Nodosilinea sp. E11: one gene and its partner. The protein of the gene in region 1 interacts with the protein of each later gene in a pairwise test. Links are inferred from orthologs where the notes say so. Each region holds a gene or a part of one and is shown on either strand. Other genes may lie near its edges. The genes, in order: ftsZ and RRF56_RS13240.

Evidence for each region.
Region 2: the proteins of ftsZ (region 1) and RRF56_RS13240 interact in binary tests that used the Bacillus subtilis proteins (3 or more experiments, as listed by UniProt). The link is inferred for Nodosilinea sp. E11 from one-to-one orthologs.

What each region holds. Positions count from the first base shown.
Region 1 is NZ_CP136520.1:2,935,661-2,944,918, reverse strand. Bases 1-2,998 are described here. They hold ftsZ (cell division protein FtsZ), read right to left. Parts: upstream 2,167-2,998; coding sequence 835-2,166; downstream 1-834. Other genes in these bases: RRF56_RS15285 (cell division protein FtsQ/DivIB), read right to left, coding at 2,476-2,998; thiD (bifunctional hydroxymethylpyrimidine kinase/phosphomethylpyrimidine kinase), read right to left, coding at 17-832. Also shown: more of RRF56_RS15285, read right to left, coding at 2,999-3,336; RRF56_RS15280 (hypothetical protein), read right to left, coding at 3,437-3,862; photosystem I reaction center subunit PsaK, read left to right, coding at 4,037-4,312; RRF56_RS15270 (hypothetical protein), read left to right, coding at 5,090-5,212; RRF56_RS15265 (response regulator), read left to right, coding at 5,298-5,780; RRF56_RS15260 (HAD family hydrolase), read left to right, coding at 5,829-6,779; RRF56_RS15255 (glycosyltransferase family 2 protein), read right to left, coding at 6,730-7,662; RRF56_RS15250 (NAD(P)/FAD-dependent oxidoreductase), read right to left, coding at 7,894-9,258. UniProt on the Bacillus subtilis protein: Essential cell division protein that forms a contractile ring structure (Z ring) at the future cell division site. The regulation of the ring assembly controls the timing and the location of cell division.
Region 2 is NZ_CP136520.1:2,458,118-2,467,271, reverse strand. The notes cover bases 2,121-5,014. They hold RRF56_RS13240 (cell division protein SepF), read right to left. Parts: upstream 3,921-5,014; coding sequence 3,321-3,920; downstream 2,121-3,320. Other genes in these bases: RRF56_RS13235 (YggS family pyridoxal phosphate-dependent enzyme), read right to left, coding at 4,518-5,014; proC (pyrroline-5-carboxylate reductase), read right to left, coding at 2,389-3,201; RRF56_RS13250 (DUF4160 domain-containing protein), read right to left, coding at 2,121-2,329. Outside these bases: RRF56_RS13260 (MSMEG_0569 family flavin-dependent oxidoreductase), read left to right, coding at 422-1,702; RRF56_RS13255 (DUF2442 domain-containing protein), read right to left, coding at 1,795-2,112; more of RRF56_RS13250, read right to left, coding at 2,093-2,120; more of RRF56_RS13235, read right to left, coding at 5,015-5,204; transcriptional coactivator PipX, read right to left, coding at 5,201-5,473; RRF56_RS13225 (anthranilate synthase component I), read right to left, coding at 5,612-7,114; RRF56_RS13220 (energy-coupling factor transporter transmembrane component T family protein), read right to left, coding at 7,081-7,995; ribosome biogenesis GTPase Der, read right to left, coding at 8,032-9,154. UniProt on the Bacillus subtilis protein: Cell division protein that is part of the divisome complex and is recruited early to the Z-ring. Probably stimulates Z-ring formation, perhaps through the cross-linking of FtsZ protofilaments. Its function overlaps with FtsA.

The DNA of each region.
Region 1 (9,258 bases):
CTAGATCAAACCCCGTCTACTCGTTTAGAAGCGGGAAGAAATGACCCACCGGGCCTTGGCCTTGGCCAATGGCCAGAGCATGGTTGAGGGCGCTGGTCACGTAGTCTTTGGCGGCTTGGACGGCAGTGAGGGGGTCTTTTCCCAAGGCTAGGTTAGCGGCGATCGCCGCCGACAGCGTGCAGCCGGTGCCGTGGGTGTGCTTGGTTTCTACCACTTCTGCCTCTAGCACTACGACCTCGCGCCCGTCATACCAGATATCGGTACTGCGTAAGTCAGCGGTCATGCCGCCGCCTTTCACCAAGACGGCCTGGGGGCCGAGCTGATGGATTTTGCGGGCGGCCGCTTCCATATCGGCCAAGGTCGCAATGTCTAAGCCGCTGAGCAGCTGGGCCTCGTAGCGGTTGGGGGTGAGAATGCAGGCCTGGGGAATCAGGCGGCGGGTGAGAGTGGCGATCGCGCCATCGTCAATCAGCTGTGCCCCAGTACGCGACACCATCACTGGGTCGACCACTAGCGGAATGTTGCTGGGCAGGGATTTTAGGGCTGTAGCCACTGCCTGAATAATGGCTTCATTCAGCAGCATGCCGGTCTTGATACCCTGCACGGCAATGTCGCCGGTCACCGCATCGAGCTGGGCGATGACGGCTTCAGGCGACAGCGCATCGACCCGCGTGACCCCCAACGTATTTTGGGCGGTAACACAGGTCAGCACGCTGGTGCCGTGAATTCGGTGGAAGGCAAAGGTTCGTAGATCGGCCTGAATACCAGCCCCACCCCCACTGTCTGAGCCAGCGATGGTGAGGGCCGCAGGCCATGAGGGCGGCAGGGTCATGGCTAACGGTTGTTGTTGGGTCGCCGCCGCTGCAAAAATTCGGGAATGTCGAGCCCGGCTCCCAACCCGCCACTCCCCCCACTGCTAGCCGGAGGGGTAATGGGAGGAGCCGCCAGGGTGCGTTTAAAGGGGGTAACGCGGGCCACCTCGATCTCGGGCTGAGCCCCGGCACGAGTGTTAAAGCCGGTGGCAATCACGGTGATGCACACCTCACCCTGCATGCGCTCGTCGATCACGGCCCCAAAGATAATGTTGGCGTTGGGATCAACCCCTTCGTAGATGATCTCGGCAGCGGCATTGACTTCATGCAGGGTAAGATCGGATCCGCCCGTGACGTTAAACACTGCCCCAGAGGCACCGTCGATGGAGGATTCGAGTAGGGGAGAGGAGATCGCTGCGATCGCCGCTTCCCGCGCCCGCGACTTGCCCGATCCCATACCAATGCCCATCAGCGCCGTACCCGCATCGGCCATAATGGCGCGCACGTCGGCAAAGTCGACGTTGACTAAGCCGGGGATGGTAATGATGTCAGAAATGCCCTGCACCCCCTGGCGCAAAATGTCGTCGGCGGTGCGGAAGGCTTCCTGCACGGGGGTCTGCTCAGAGATCACCGAAAGTAGCTTGTCGTTGGGGATGATAATCAGCGTATCGACTCGGCCCTGGAGGGCGGCAATGCCCTCGTCGGCCTGGTTCATGCGGCGGCGTCCCTCAAAGGTGAAAGGGCGTGTGACCACACCTACGGTAAGGGCACCGGCTTCCTTCGCTACCTCTGCCACAATGGGGGCAGCCCCCGTACCGGTACCGCCCCCCATACCAGCGGTGATAAAGACTAGATCAGATTCTTCTAGGGCGGCGGCAATTTCTTCGCGCGACTCTTCGGCGGCTTTCTGGCCGATAGCAGGGTTGCCCCCCGCCCCTAGCCCACGGGTCAACTTTTGACCAATGTGCAGGCTGTTGGTCATGGTGGTGTTGTCGAGGGCCTGGGCATCAGTGTTAACTGACCAGAACTCAATCCCGGCGAGGCCGCTGCTAATCATGCGGTTGACGGCGTTACAGCCGCCACCACCGACCCCAATTACCTTAATGCGGGCGACGCTGCTGGGCAAAGCCGAGTTATTGGTGTACGTTTCTCCGGGCATAGCTCTGGCATTATGGGGTTGACTGGAGTTAAGCTCGCCGTGGCTAAATGGGTTAGACGGGCTAGCGAAGGCGGTCACAGCATCAGCCGACGAACGCGGATCCGAGGTCGCAGACTCAGCTTGGTGAGATGAGTAAGCCTCGTAGCCAGCATCGCTGTGGCCAGCACCATTGCCGTGGGGATCGTCAGGAAGCATAGAATTTGAGGCCGTAGACAATATATTAATTACCCGTACTAGATAACCGAAGATAGCACCTAAGCCCTAAAAATCTAAACCCCAGCTGATTCTAGACAACTATAGAGTACTTCGCTGAAAAAAAACAAATTGCCTTGGCAAGTCTTAAACTACCTGATTTAACCACTGAAATTAGAAAAATAACCGCTCCAGCCCAAATATATGGAGTCAATTTTGAGTGGCAAAAAGCCCTGGTTGGTGAAAGGGTCTAAGGCCAATCCTTTGAGCGATCGCCCTAGACAATTCTTTTAGATGACTCTCCTAGACGATTCAAGGAGTGGATCCTGAATTGGTTGATGTTGCTCGGGCTGCTGGGCTAGGAGCGTCTACTACGGCGACCGACGGCACCTCAGGGTTGCTGAGGTCAATGCGGGCCACCTCGGTGTCAGAGAGCTGGTTGGGGAGGTTGCGCATTTTGTCGAGGGTGGCCAGCTGTTGCTCTAGCTCTGGGCTGTAGGGGCCTAGGTAGACGGTGCCCAACGCGGTTTCGAGCACCAGGTTATTGGGGTCGTGCCAGTTAATTTCGCTAATGGTGACGGGGCTGTTGCTGATGGTCTCGTAGATTTGGGGCCAGTAGCGTTGGTACTGGGTCTGAATGCCCCGCAGTTGCAAAGTCGGTAGTTGTGGAGAGGCGCTGCCTAGGCCAAAGCTAGCCAGGGGCATCCAGGCCCCGTGGGCATCGAGAAACCCAGCCTGAAGATATTGAGCATCGGTGGTGTCGGCATTGCCGACGGGCAGCACCAGTGCCACGGGTACGCGCTCCTGCACCCGTACATTGAGGCGGGGCGGCAGCAACTGCCGGGTGACTTCGGCCGTCACAATCGGGCCGCGATCGCGCAGCTGTCGAGCTAAGATTTCTGGCTCGACCTTCATCAGGGGCTGCGGGTAGGCCAGCGGTACCAGGCTCTGCACGGTCTCATCGCTGAGCAAGTGGTTGCCGCTGACATTGATCTGAGCTGGGCTCTCGATCAGCCACACGGGGCGGGTCGCTCCCCAAAAGATGGTGGCCGTGAGGCCCGTCAAAGCCCAAAATCGCCACAACGCCTGGCTAATCGAAATTCGCCGGCGGCGGCGGAGGGTTTGCCGTCGAGTCTTGAGTTCGTCGCGGGAAAGGGATGAAACGCGGGTCATGGCATCGGGGTAGAGCTGCTAGCCCAGGGATAGGAGCTGCCACAAAACGCTGGCCGCAGGAGTCAATCGGGCTGAAACCTCTGCTGACTTTGGGCCGCCTTTAGGCTGATGCCGATTTTAGCGTCTGTAGAGATTCCTGCAACGCTTTTTCCCACCGACTGGCTAAATCGGGGTCGGTAAAGGGAATGCGGTAGGTTTCGCCGCTGGTGGTGGCGATCGCCAACTCAATGGTGCCCTTGGCCGAGTCAACATCGTCAGCCGCCGGCTGACCGTCAATCTCTAGCTGAAGGGTGGCCACCTCGTGCAGCGATAGGGTGGTTAAGTCAATGGGGCCTTGGCGGGTGGGGCGGCCCCAGGTGAGGTCGTCGCCCCGCTGCCCCAGCATTGAGCGAATGTCATACTTACTGCGATCGAACTCGGTGGCCCAGGCCTCATAGGCCTGCACCTTTTGAAATTCGTGCCAGCCGGCCCAAGCTAAACCAATAAATACTGCCAGTAGGGGCAGCCACAGCAGTCCTCGTTCCATGGGGGTTATTGGGAAATGAGTGAGCAACCGGCGCGAGCCGGGGGGTATGCCTTGTATCCTAAAGCCTGGGTCGGCTTACCAAAATGTAAAGTCTTACTACAGCGGGTAACGGAACATCCCGCCCCCGTGGAAAAGTAAGCCTTAAGCAGGCAACCTGCTGACTTAATTCACGTTATGGAGGCTGGTACATTGGTATTTTTACCTATTTTGGCGGCGGTTCCCCACACCCCTAGCTGGAGCCCCACGGTGGGAGCGGTCATGATCCTTTGCAATATTTTGGCCATTGTCATTGGCAGGCTCACGATCAAGTATCCTAGCGCTCCGCCAGCGATGCCCTCGCCCTCTCTGTTTGGTAATTTTGGTCTGCCCGCCGTGCTGGCTACCACTAGCTTTGGCCACTTGCTTGGTGCCGGGGCAATTTTGGGTCTGGCCAACTTGGGTGTGCTCTAGCGCAGCGCCTTTGGGGTCAAGACATTTGAGGTCAAGAGAATAGTTGGCGATCGCCGTCGGTGGAGGTGGCGCGGCTGCTCTAGGGTGCGCTGGGGCTCTAGGTCAGTCTTGCGTCTACCTCGGCCAGGCGATCGGCTTCGGACTAAGCCAGGGCTTCGCGACAGTCAAGTTCTTGGCTAGCAGCCAAAAATCGATCATCGAGGCGGCTGAGGCGCTGACTCGTCGGTGTAGTCTGATGTCACCCAGGCGTTGAGGGTAGTGGCATAGGGCCGTAGCCTGTCGAGTTGTTCTTGTATTCAGTCGGGGCTAAACACGGCCCGATAGATGAGTTTTTGACTTGTATATGGCCCTTGCGGCGATCGACTAGGCCCAGGGGTAGCAGTTCACTCTGCACTCAAGAGTTGTCGATGGGAACGGTAGTTTGCTCAAGCACCTTTTGTTAGAGACTAAGGATCGGCACTCGCAGACTCGACTGGTCCATCTGCCGAGCATTGAACGCATAACAAAAATGGCCGACTAGGAATTTTGCCGCAGGGTGGTATCGGCACAGCGCTAGACGCCGGTGGGAGCGGTGGCGGTAGACGGCTCCCCTGATAGGGAGCCTGACAGGGCTGGGTGAACACTAACACGACCAAAATTCACCCAAATTGTAAACGTCAAGCCAGCAGATTTTAGCTTACAAAAGTATCTTGCGATCTTGAGTAGACGTCTAACGGCTGCTCAAATTATGTTAGTTCTACTTCGGGTCAAGCCTGCTTATGGATTGACCTGGCAACGGTGCTATCGGGTCGGTTTAGCGCGATCGCGGCGGTGGGCAAAGGGCCAACTGTCATGGAAGCGTTAGCCGGACCCGAGTCAGACTCCTGCCAACCCGGAGCGATCGCTGGACTCCAGATCTAGATTTGCGTTTAGCCTAAACCTGTTCCCTGTAGCTATTTCTTCCTATGACACAACTCACTTCAGGTTTAAAACCTTGTCGAACAGTATGGCCAACCGATTTGCCCTAAAGCCTACGTCGCCGGTTTCACAGTCGAGCAGTGTGGTACGGATCCATAGCGCTATCGCTTCTGCCTCAGCTCCGGCTCGGCAACTGCTGTTGATTGATGATGAACCGGATATCTGCTGTTTGGTAAAAGATGCCCTGGGAGAATTTGAGGGCTGGCAGGTGACGACCTGTCAAAATCCTAGTCATCTCGATGCAGTTAACTCGCCGCTGTGGGATGCTATTTTGCTAGAGGTCTCGGTAACTCGGCTGGGGGGCTTTGCCTTAGTACCCGCCCTTCGTGCCAACCCGCTCACCCGCCAAAGCCCGATTGTGCTGTTGACGTCTCAGGTGATGCCCCGAGACTACGCCCGGTTTCAGCAGATGGCGATCGCGGGTGTGATTCCCAAGCCCTTTGACCCAGTTACCCTGGGCCGTCAGATCGCTGTGCTGTTGGGTTGGCCCGAGGCTAGGGGCGGTTGCTAGCCGCGACCACTCTCTCTCTCCCAGTGGTTTTTCTGTTGTTTGCACCCTATGTCTCTACTGCCCTCTTGGCACTTAACCCCCACTCGGCAGGCCATTCTAGACTTTGTAGCCGATGTCACCAATCCCAGGCATCCCGATTTTGTCGATCGGGCCAGTCGCATTGCTGTGTTCGATGACGATGGCACCCTCTGGCCCGACTGCCCAATGTCATTGCAGTGCTACTTTTTGATCGATCAAATTCAAGCGCTGGCCCCTAAGACCCCGGCTGTCGCGAACCGACAGCCCTTTAGAGCCCTGCTAGAGCAAGATTATGTCAGCCTGCAAACGGTGAGCAAGCCAGATCTGCTAGCGCTATTTGACGAGATTCATGCCGGGCTGACGCCCGAAGAATGCGCAGCGTTAGCCCAAGACTGGTGGGGCAGCGCTATTCATCCTCATCTGGGTCGGCCTGTGGGGAGCTGTTACTTTCAACCCATGCAAGATTTGCTGGCCTACCTGACGGAGCACGGGTTTGTTCCCTATATTCTGACCTCTGGCAGTCTCGATTTTGCTCGGGTGGCAGCAGCAGTATGCTATGGACTGCCGCCTGAGCGGGTGATTGGCAACAGCCCCCGCACCCGTCTGAAGTTTTGTGCAGAGCGAGCTGATCTGGTCAATTTGGCGAGCCTGGGTAGTATTGCTCCGCCTGAGGAGGCAGTAAATGTCTTACACCGGCATCTGGGGCGGCGACCGGTGCTGGCGGCTGGGAATGGCCTCAGTGACTTGGCGGTGTTAAGGTACACCGCCAGCGGCCCAGGCCGTCGCTTGACGCTGCTGATCAATGCCAACCTGCCGTCCCCGATCGCCTCGGTAAACCCTGCCCCCGCTAGCTTAATGCGGCGATCGCCGCCGGGCGTGCTACCGGCAGATTTGCCCCGAGGTGGGCTGATGGTAGAGGCTGAGCGAGACTTTAGCCAACCGTTCCCGACGGTGGCGGTGCCTCTATCGGCTGTGGGGTAGCCAGCGATGCCTGCTGACTGCGTTCCCAGAAAAAGCCCAGGATGTTAGCTATTTGAGACAACATCAGCAGGCCCGACAGCGCTAGGCCTTGGCCCAGGGGGCGCTGGGGAAGAGGATAGGTGAGCAGCTGCCAGTAAAACCGCAGGGGCTCTACCTTGACCTGACCTGCCTGGCGGCGAGCTTTAACCTGGTGGAAACAGTAGGCTCCTCGACCGTAGTTAAAGTGCTGTCGCCAAAACCGCTTGAGAGACAGGTGATGGGTGTGGTAGACCTGCATGCCCGGAGCGTAGGCCATCGGCAAGAGATGCTGAAGCCAGCGATCGCAGAATTCGCGATCCTCCCCCGCAGCCAGGGAAAAGGCGGTGTCGAACCCGCCCAACCGCCGAAATTGCTCTGTGGCCATGGCAAAGTTGTTGGAGGCAAAAAAGCTGGGCTGGTGATGGGTGTTGTAGTAGTCGTAGAGGTAGTCGATTAAAACCTGGCTGGCGGTTGAAAAGAGATTGTCAGGAAGGGCATTGATGGTGTGGCCGCCGACGAGGGCCTGGGGCTGGGTTTGCAGCTGGGCCTCTAGGGCTTGCAGCCAGTCGGGTGCGGGCTGGCAGTCATCGTCAGTAAAGACCAGGTATTGGCCCTGAGCTTGGGCGGCCCCGGCATTGCGGGCGCGGGCGGGGCCGCCGTTGGTCTGACGCAGCAGGGTGAGATTAAGGGTGCTTCTAAAAGGGGCTATGGTAGAGGCCATAGATTGGGCGCTGCCGTCGTCTACTACCACCACCTCAACGCGATCGCGCGGGTAGTCGAGCTGAGTTAGGGCCGTTAGACAGCGGGTCAAATACTCAGCTCGGTTGTAGGTGGGAATCACAATCGAAAAGAAATAGGCTGACATAGATGACATCTCACAGGGATGGTGCGGTACAGGTGGCGTCGTCCTGATAGTGCGCTAACGATGTTCCTAATGAATCATTAGCTCTAGGCCCTGGGGTCTTTGACCGGGCTTTGAGCAAGATTGGAGCATGGCGTTGGCTTTGCGGCAGCCGCCCAAGGAGTCACTGACATCAACTATGCTTTAGCAACGACTTTCAAGAGCCGCTATCTGGAACTGCCTATGCAGGTCAAACTAGACCGTTTGAGATAAAGGGCGATCGGTAGAAGCTACTCCATTGCCCTGCTTTATCTTCGACCATTCTTGGTCGGTAAAGTTTTCGTGGTAAGAACGCTCAACGTTGATATTCCAAATGTCGTGGCTTTCGCCCACAATATTTTTAGCTGCTAGTAGCGCCGACAACATGGAATGATCTTGGTTGTTGTAACGATGCATGCCATTGCGGCCTACCGTTTGCAGGTTTTCAAACGTCTTGATGTAGTCCTCTAGCACCTTAAGATGCTGACGATATTCGCCGTCATACACCGGGTAGGCCTTAAACTGGCGAATAACGCAGCCATCCTCTACATCTTCTGCTTCAACCCCTAGGCTTAGACGGGCGATCTCTTGGGAGGCCAGTTTGATCAGCTGATCATTGGGCATTTCCCACAGATCGTCTCCTTCGCTGCAAAAATATTCCATTCCCAGGCAGGTTTTGCTCGGATCAGGCACCATTTCTGGGCTCCAGTTCTTGAAGTTTTGAATGCGTCCCACCTTAAATTCAGGGCTGTGAATGTAGAGCCAGTTATCAGGAAAAAGATCGGGCTTGTCGATCACCAAAGACACAATTAAGAAATCGCGATACTTTAACCCCCGTGCCGCCGCGAGTACCTCCTCCGGAGGCAATGGGTCAAGTCGGTGCACCAACAGGGCGATCGGCATTGAGTTGATAAAGTGATCGCCGACTAAATCAAAGGTTTGGTCTCCTGTTTTGGCTACTACTTTAGTAATACGTGTGCCTTCGCGCTCAACTCGTACCACTTCGGTGTTGAGATGTACCGGTGAACCATGCACATTCAGCAGGTCTTGGCAGCGCTCCCACATCATGCCTGGGCCGAGGCGAGGGTAGTCAAAGGTTTTGATCAGGCTTTTAGCATTTTGATTGCCAAAGACCGCATTGAGAACTGCTTGCTTAAGTGACATATTCTGAATGCGCTGAGCAGCCCAATCGGCTCGAATCTGGCTACAGGGAATGCCCCAAACCTTCTCAGTGTAGGTCTTGAAGAAAATGCGGTAGAGCCGTTCACCAAAGCAATCAATCACCCATTCTTCAAAAGTTTCAGGCTCAACGCCTTGAGCTAAGTACTTACGACTTTTGGCTTTTAAATAGCTGAATAGAATGAGAGCACTAGTAACTGGGCCTAGATTTTTTAGGGTTTTTAATAAAGATAATGGATAGTCGTAGAATTTGTTGTCATAATAAATTCTTGATAGCCGAGGTGTTTGGATGAAATCATCACCTAAAATTTCTTTCCAAACTACCTTTACTTCGTCTACTTTAGTAAAAAAGCGGTGGCCACCGATATCGAAGCGATAACCTTTATAGGTTTCAGTGCGAGA
Region 2 (9,154 bases), 480 kb from region 1 along the record:
TGCTGGCAGCGCTGCATATCCGGCTGCATGTTTCAGCACCTTAGGGGCGATTTCAGCTGGTTCTCGTATCAGTGACTACAAACCTTGGAGTACTGCTCTAATCAACAGGGGCAGGGGCAAGAGGAATGCGATTAACCTCGCTTGATTGTGACCACCCCTATCACTTTCGATAGGGGTAGAGCTTAGATTTACCTGGATCGAGGCTATAGAAATGCAGTAAAGGTGCGTTGGTGCAGCCTCTCCGAAGGAGAATTGCATTCCCCTTCCCTGCCACTAACGCTAGATCAAGACTTTCGGTAGCCGAGGTTACAAGCATCCTCTGGGCAAGGGCCTAGGGTACAAAAACAAGGCAATGGAAAGCGTTTCTTCCAGACTTGCCATCAAGAATCCGCATTCCAAAACGTAAAACTGGGTATCAGCTATGGCTATGCACTATGGCGTAATTGTGATCGGCGGTGGCCAGGCGGGGCTGTCGATCAGCTACTGTCTGAGTCGCCTAGGCATCGACCACATCGTGTTTGAGCAACATCAGATCGCCCACTCCTGGCGCACCAAACGGTGGGATTCGTTCTGTTTGGTCACCCCCAACTGGCAGTGCCAGCTCCCCGGTTTTCCCTACCCTGACGATGACCCTGAGGGGTTCATGGGCCGCGATGCCATTGTGGAATACATTGAGCGCTACGCCAGTCACTTTAATCCGCCAATCAAAACCGGGGTTCAGGTGCAGCGGGTGAGAGGGCAAGCAGGGAGCGGGTTTGAGGTGCTGACCATCGAGGGCACTTTTACTGCCGACCAGGTGGTAGTGGCTACGGGCGGCTACCATACGCCAAAAATTCCCCGATTGGCCGAGCGGCTGGCCCCCGACGTGGTGCAGATTCATTCTGCTGAATACCGCAATCCAGAATTGTTACCGCCTGGTGCTGTGCTCGTGGTGGGCACGGGGCAGTCGGGCTGCCAAATTGCCGAAGATCTTCACCTGGCGGGGCGAAAGGTGCATTTGTGCGTGGGGGGTGCGCCGCGATCGCCCCGCCGCTACCGGGGCAAAGATGTGGTCGAATGGCTTGACCAGATGGGCTACTACGACCTGGCGATCGACGACCACCCGCAAAAAGACACCGTTCGCCACAAAACCAACCACTACGTCACCGGGCGTGGCGGCGGGCGCGAAATTGACCTGCGCCACTTTGCCCTTCAGGGCATGGGGCTACACGGGCGGCTGATGGATATCCAGGGCACTCAGCTAGCGTTTAGCAATGACCTAAAAGAAAATCTCGACAAAGCCGACGCTGTGGCCGAAAGCATTAAGCGCACCATCGACACCTACATCGAGAAAAACAACATCGATGCGCCTATCGACCCGCCCTACCGTCCCGTGTGGGAGCCGGAGATCGCTGAGACCGGTATTGATTACCGAGCAGCCAACATTACTGCGGTGATTTGGTGTATCGGCTATGGCCTCGACTTTAGCTGGATTCATCTGCCTGTATTCGATGGTCAGGGCTACCCTGGCCACCGCCGGGGCGTCACTACCGTACCGGGGCTGTATTTCCTCGGTCTGCCCTGGCTCTACACCTGGGGGTCGGCCCGGTTCTCAGGCATTGCCCGCGACGCCGAGTATTTAGCTGAGCAGGTGGCTACCCGAGCTAGGGGCAGTTATCCCAGGGCACCACAGACCGTCAATGAAGTGGCGATCGGGTCTTAGAAAATCTTTGGAGTGGTGCGTTTTCATTATCAGTACGCTAAAGCAGACTTTTGCTATGAGCCAGGGAGTTGACTGCTTGGCGGCTGTGGCCGCTACGAGCTTTTCGCTTGGGGGTTTCGGTTGTCGAGCCACCGCTGCAGCGAGGTTTGACTTTCTCCCGAAGGTTGCCCCAGTAAAATATTCTTCAAGCTGATGTCTTCATCCAATTCTGGCCAGTGAATGCCTGCTTGACCACCGGTTAATCGCCAGTTGTCTCGTTCTGCCGAGGTGCCATGGAGTAGTCGAGGATACCAAGCCAGCGGTACGGCGATAACGCGCCCATCAGACAGCTCGACTGTAAGCAGGTCGGCAGAAATAGAAACCTGCTGAATTTCGGGGATATTGAGGATTTCAACCATTGAAGAAGTCATGCCAAGCCTCCAATAACTGCTGCTGATTGTCCTCGGTCAACCTCTGAAGACGGTTGATCTCGTTAGACGAAAACCCCTTGTTGAACTGGAGTCTGACTGGAGTCAGCCAAAACTTGGCTTCACTGCTGTCACGCTCAATATGAACATGGGCTGGCTCATCGCGATCGCCTGCGTAGCAGAAAAAACGGTAAGGGCCAACGCGAAGTAACGTGGGCATTATGGTCGAAATCCGCTCTCAGACCCTTCAATTGTAGGCTGGCATCGCCTGAAGCTGGATCAGGACTGACCCAGTTCCTTAGACCGCAGGTAGGCCGCCCGCACCGCCTGCATCAGGGCCGATCGCAGTCCCCCTGCCTCTAGCGCCCCAATGCCTGCAATCGTGGTGCCGCCGGGGCTGGTAACGCGGTCTTTGAGCACAGCCGGGTGCAGGTCGCCCTGGTGCAGCAGTTCGCCGGTGCCGCGCACGGTGGCGATCGCCAGTTCCAGGGCGATCGCCCTGGGTAGCCCCACCGCTACCCCGCCATCGGCCAGGGCCTCTACCACCAGGGCCAGATAGCCTGGTCCCGAGCCAGAGAGCGCTGTCACCGCGTCCATTTGATACTCGGGCACCTCCACTACGGTGCCCACGCTGCCAAAGATGGTGCGGGCCTGCGATCGCTGATCTTCACTTACCCCATCTGCCGCCGCCAGCGCCGTCACCCCGGCCCCCACCGTGGCAGGCGTGTTGGGCATCGCCCGCACCACAGCCCAGCCAGGAAATTCTTGCGCAAGTCGAGCTAGATCGACCCCCGCCAAAATCGACAGCAGCAGGGACGGTGGCTGACCGCTAGGGTGCTGCAACGGCCCGGCTACGGTGGCCAGCATTTGGGGCTTGATCGCCAATAAAACGGTCTCAGCACCGTCGATCACGGCCTGGTTCTCAGCGGTGGTCTGCACGCCGTAGGTGTGGTGCAAAACCTCGCGCCGGGCCGCTTGGGGATCGCTCACCAGAACATTGTCAGGGGCAAAAACGCCCTGATCAAGAAGGCGGGCGATGAGAGCTTCTCCCATCATCCCGCCACCGATAACCCCAAATTTTTCGTTAGACATAACCATCCTCACCGACGTCTCAACCGTTTGCGATCGCTAGTGAAGACAATAACCTAAGGTAGCCCCCGGTACTAGACCAGGGGCAGTGATAGTCGCGGATTAGCAAGCGTGAACAGCGCCTAGGCCATGCGAACCATAGGCTCTGCGCCCCAGGTGGGTGCAGGGGGCATTTGGCCAGCCATGGGCATACCCTGGGACTGACCCATAAAGACTTCTTCTTCGTACTCGGTGGGGGTGCTCACCTGTACGCAGTTGGGGGTAAACAGGAAGATGCTCTCGCCAATGCGCTCTTGGTGCCCGTCGATAGCATAGGTGCCGCCCGCCACGAAGTCGACGGCGCGTTGAGCCTGGTCGGGGTCCATGATGGTGAGATTGAGAACGACCGACTTGCGCTCGCGCAGGGCCTGAATGGCTTGGGGCATCTCTTCGAAGGAGCGAGGCTCCATCACCACCACTTCGGAGGTGCCGTTCATGGCACCAGGCATACCAATTACGTTGCTGGCCATCGGGGTCATTCCTGCATCAGTGGGCATCATACGTTCGCGACGGGGACGAGCTCGCCGCACTTCTTCGGGCTGGGGCTGCACAATGGGCTGGGTATTCTCTTCCTGGTAGAGGTTTTGGTACTCCTCTCCATCCATTTCTTCGTATTCGTAGTCATAGTCTGCTGGGTCGTTTAGGCCGACGAAGTCCCGCAGTTTAGAAAACATGTTGCTCACAACTTACACTCCACGATGACTATCACTCAGGTGGGCCAACCCCTAGCTGTTAACTAGTTGGGGGGCTATATGATTCCGGTTATCCGAGGGCCATGATAGCGCCAAATTTCCATTTGCAACGGCTGTTGTGAAAATTAATCGGGCTAGCTTGGGGAATGGGGTAACAAAGACCCTGCGGAAGGCTGCTGCTGGCCTAAACCTGAATTGCAAACCCAGTGGTCAAACGTCATCGAAATGAAGCGTTGCTCGCTGAGCTAAAGCAGGCCTAGGTGGCTGTGCCCTGTCAAGTTAGGGTTGAAGTCTGAAGATTACCACCAAAAAACTCCAGAGCCTTGCTTGGGCAGGACTTAAATATCCTGTAGACAGAATATTGAGTCAACAGTATACACGAAATCTAAAAATGGAAGGGTTGATTCACAATTAGTTAAAGAACCCTGAGAACGGTTTGATTCTATGGCTAAATATAAATTCTAGTTAAGGGATCGATCGGGGTTAACGGTGGGATTATTGTCTTACCCCCTTGACCAAGGCCACTGAGATTCTAGGTTTGAATTAGTAACCCCGGCGAGAAATGGCTCGATTCTGCCCTGGCTGGGGTTAAGGCGATAGGGGGCGCGGGCCAAACAGAGCGGTACCCAGCCGCACCATCGTCGATCCGCAGGCGATCGCCTCTCCATAGTCTCCAGACATCCCCAGGGAAAGCTGATCAATGTGCAAGCGATGAAAGCCGCTCTGGTTGATGGTGGTAGCCAAAGCCTTGGCCCCTGTAAACGCCTCGCGCACTACGGCTGGCTCGGCTCCCTGGGGAGGAATGGTCATCAGGCCGCGAATGTTGAGGTGGGCCAACTGGTCAAATTGGGGTAAGAGAGGCGTGAGGGCGGTGGCATCGAGGCCGTATTTTGGCGGGTCGGGCACCAGTTTTACTTGGAGACAGCACTGGGGGACTTTCTCCACCTCCATAGCGGCTTGATCGAGACGTTCGGCTAGCTTCAGGCTGTCAACGGAGTGAATCCAGTCAAAATGCTCAACGGCCTTGCGGGCTTTGTTGGTTTGCAAGTGGCCAATCAGGTGCCAGGTAATGTCGGGTAGGTCGCTGAGTTCGGTCTGTTTGGCGATCGCCTCCTGCACCCGACTTTCGCCAAAGTGTCTCACCCCCCGTTCGTAGGCCGCTCGAATGGTCTCTACTGGCAGAAACTTGGTTACTGCAATCAACGTTACCGTGGGGGGAATGCCCTGACGAATAGCGTCAAATTGCTCTGGCAGGGCGCTGGGGGCAGCGGTCATTGAAAGGTTTGCTTATAGGTGTGCTGGAGGCGATCATAGTCGGCCTGCTGGCCAGCCCGCCGCAAAATCCGCAGGCGGCTTTCGAGCAGCAGGCGGGCGTTGCTGCGACCGAGGGGCTGAAACTCCAACCCCTCCGTGGGGGAGTTGGTTACCAGAAAAAACAGCCGCTGGGCATATAGCGTTGCAAACAGCTCTTGCCCGTCGTCCACCATGCATACTCTGAAGAGCAGGCCAAAATTGGGATGATTGAGATAGGTTTCTGTGCTCATTCAGGTAGGGAAAAGGGTGCGTCGTACGACAGGATAATAGTTACGTCCGTTCAATTCGCCACATGCATTCTAGATCCTGCTGGGTAATCTTCATGCATTCAGCCGGTTAGATGCATTGAATTGCGCCTAATTGCCTGGCTAGCCCAAGCCCAGGGCTAGCAGCTGCGCCTGGGCTTTTTGTAAGGACTCTTGCCATTCTCGCTGAGGGTCGCTGTCGGCGACGATGCCTGCTCCCACCTGCCCCCACACCGTAGATCTGGCCGATGCTGGTTCAGTATGCCCAACCAACAGGGTGCGGATCAAAATGTTCAAATCTAGCTGGCCGCGCCGGTCAAGGTAGCCACAGGAGCCGTAGAACAGGCTGCGGCGCACTGGCTCTAGGGCTTCGATGATTTCCATGCAGCGCACCTTGGGGCAGCCGGTAATCGTGCCGCCGGGAAACGTGGCACGGATCAGGTCGATGGCGGAGCGATCGCCCCTCAGCTCTCCCACCACATTGCTCACTAGGTGCATGACGTGGCTGTAGTACTCCACAGTCAGCAGTTCATCGACTTGCACCGTACCCCACTGACACACCCGGCCCAGGTCGTTGCGCTCTAGGTCTACCAGCATGATGTGCTCTGCCCGCTCCTTAGGGTTGCTCAGCAGGGTTTGGGCCAACTCGGCGTCTTGCTGGGGAGTTGCTCCCCGAGGGCGTGTACCGGCGATGGGGCGGGTCTGGGCGATGCGCTTCTCATCGGGTTCGCCTGGCCCGTTCTGGAGCTGAACGAGCCGTTCTGGCGAGCAGCTAATCACGTCGCCCCAGGGGGTGCGCCAATAGCAAGCAAAGGGAGAGGGGTTAATGCCCTGCAAGTTGCGGTACAGGGTCCAACTATGGGCCGTAGTTTCCGTCGAGAACCGGAGGGAAAGATTGACCTGAAAGACATCCCCCGCTTCAATGTGCTGCTTGGCCCGTAGCACCGCCTGCTGGTACTCTGCCGCTGCCATCCCCAGGGTCACAGAGCGGGGATCGCCCGCCAGTTCTACCATTGGCGGTTTTTTATCCGGAGGCAGACTGAGCTGGTGCGCCATGGCATCTAGCTCTTCTGGAGACGGTGCCGCCAGCCACAGCCGCTGGGCTTGGTGGTCGAGCACGGCAAAGGTCGCGGGCTGATACCACAGCGCCACCGGAAAGGGTAGGGGATCGTCCTTGAGGGTGGGTAGGCGCTCAATTTCCCAGGCGAGGTCGTAGCCCAGCCAGCCCAGCCAGCCGCCGGTAAAGGGCAGTGTTTGCTCGGCGGCAGCGGCTTCTTCGCCTAAGAGCGCGATCTGTTGGCCCCCGGCTAACCGTTCGGCCAGCATGGGCAAAATATGGCCCACCCCCGGTGTCCACACCTGGGGAAGCCCCCCTACCGACTGGGGCGGCCCGGCGCAGATCGAGTAGCGTCCGTGAGGGCTCCAGGGGGGGGCAGGGCGAGAGGGAGCCATGGCAGAACTAGGGCAAGGGCTCTCTAGCAGGGCCACTAGATTAGCTAGGCTAGGGGGCTGCTGCAAGCGATCGCCGTAGAGGGCTTGAAAGATATCGCTACCGGTGCGGTGCTTGAGCGGTTGCGATCGCACCCACCAGTTCAAATCTCGCCTCCCCAGACCCACCGCGCCCACCAAAACACGGCTAATAGCCCCAAGGCAAACCAATCCCACGATCGCAGCACCATTTGGTACCAGCGCACCCGGTGCTCGTTGGGGCTGGTAAAGCCCCGCACCTCCATGGCGGCGGCGATCTGCTCTGCCCGCAATAGCAAATTTTGCAGCAGCCGCTCAACCACGGCCAGCCACACCTGGGCCGAGCCCCGCAGCCCCAACTTCTTCCAGTTGATGGCGCGGGTCTGCACCGATCGCACCAGGTTCTGTACCTCCTCCAGCACCAGCGGAATAAACCGCAGCGATAGGGTGACCGTCAGGGCAATCTCGGTCACGGGCAGGCGAAACCACCGCAGTGGGGCCATCAGCGCTTCTAGGGACACCGTAATTTCTTCAGGGGCGGTGGTGAGCAGGTAGAGGTTAGTGCCGTAGATCAGGGTAAACAGCAGCGTGCCAATGCGAATGCCCAGCTCCATCGATCGCCGGGTCACGGTGATTGGCCCCCAGTCGAGCACCACGTAGCGGTATGACGTGGGTTGAGGCAGTTCTGGTAGCACCTCTGGCGGATCCTCTAAGGTCGCCATGTCGGCGGGAGTGGGCAGCCGAGGCGTATGGGCGATCTGAAGCCCGTCGGGCATGACGAAGGTAAGCAGCATAACGATGCCGCTCAGCACCACCAGCCAGCCCATCTGCTGCCGCCACACCCGAAAGGGAATGCCTCCCACCAGCGTCAGCAGCACCAGCAGCGCCACCAGGCCAAATCGCCAATAGGCATTGGCCAGAATGGGCGTGACCAAAATGCTCATCAGCCAGGCCATCTTGACCCTGGGATCAATCCGGTGCAGCCAGGTGATGGGCTGTTCTAAGTAGAGGCCAATCGGGAGCGATCGCAGAAGATCCATTTATATCGGCTAAGGACGACTAAATGTGGAGTGGGCTCAGACTTTCGTGGCCCGGTTGGGGTTGTTGCGCTCTAGGTCACGCATGGCCTTGCCCCGCCAGAAAATACGAATGGGAGTGCCCTCAAAGCCCAGGTTTTCGCGGAACTGCCGCTCTACGTAGCGGCGGTAGTTGTCCTTTAGCAGGTGGGGATCATTCACAAATAGCGTAAACGATGGGGGCCGTACCGTTACCTGAGTGCCGTAGTAAATGCGGCCTTGACGACCCTGGCGGGTAGTGGGTGGCGTGTGCCACTTGACCGCATCTTCGAGCACTTCGTTGACCACTGAGGTGCTCACCCGGCGACGGTGCTGCTCCACAGCATGATCGACTAATTCTAAAATTTTGGGTACTCGCTGCCCCGTCTTGGCGCTAACGAAGATACGTTTGGCCCAGTCGAGAAAATTGAGTCGGGCTGAGATCTGATGATCAAAGTCGTAGATGGTGTGGCTATCTTTTTCTACGGCATCCCACTTGTTGACGACAATCACGCAGGCGCGACCGTCTTCTTCGATGCGACCCGCCAGCTTTTGGTCTTGCTCAGTGACGCCGTCGAGGGCGTCGATCACCAGCAGCACCACGTCGGCCCGGCGGATCGCCTTAAAGGCGCGGTTGATGCCAAAGAACTCTGGCCCATACTCGACGCTTTTCTTCTTGCGAATGCCGGCGGTGTCAATCAGGCGGTAGGTTTTGTCGCCGTGCTGCACCTGCATGTCGATCGCATCGCGGGTGGTGCCCGAGATCGGGCTGACTATGGCGCGAGTTTCACCCACAAAGGCGTTGAGCAGGCTCGATTTGCCCACGTTAGGTCGCCCCACAATGGCGACTTTGATTTCTTCTTCGGCCACTTCTTCGACGGTTTCGGGCAGAAATTCGACCAGGGCATCGAGCATTTCCCCAGTGCCGTTGCCGTGAATGCCGGAGACAGCGTAGGGTTCGCCCAGGCCTAGCTCCCAGAACTGGGCTGCCTGCACCAGGCCGTGGTCTAACGATTCGCACTTGTTGACGGCCAGCAGCACCGGCACCGACTGCTGCCGTAGCCAGGAGGCAATTTCGCGATCGGATTCGGTGGGGCCAGTTTTGCCATCGACCACGAATACGGCGGCGCTAGCTTCGCTCAGC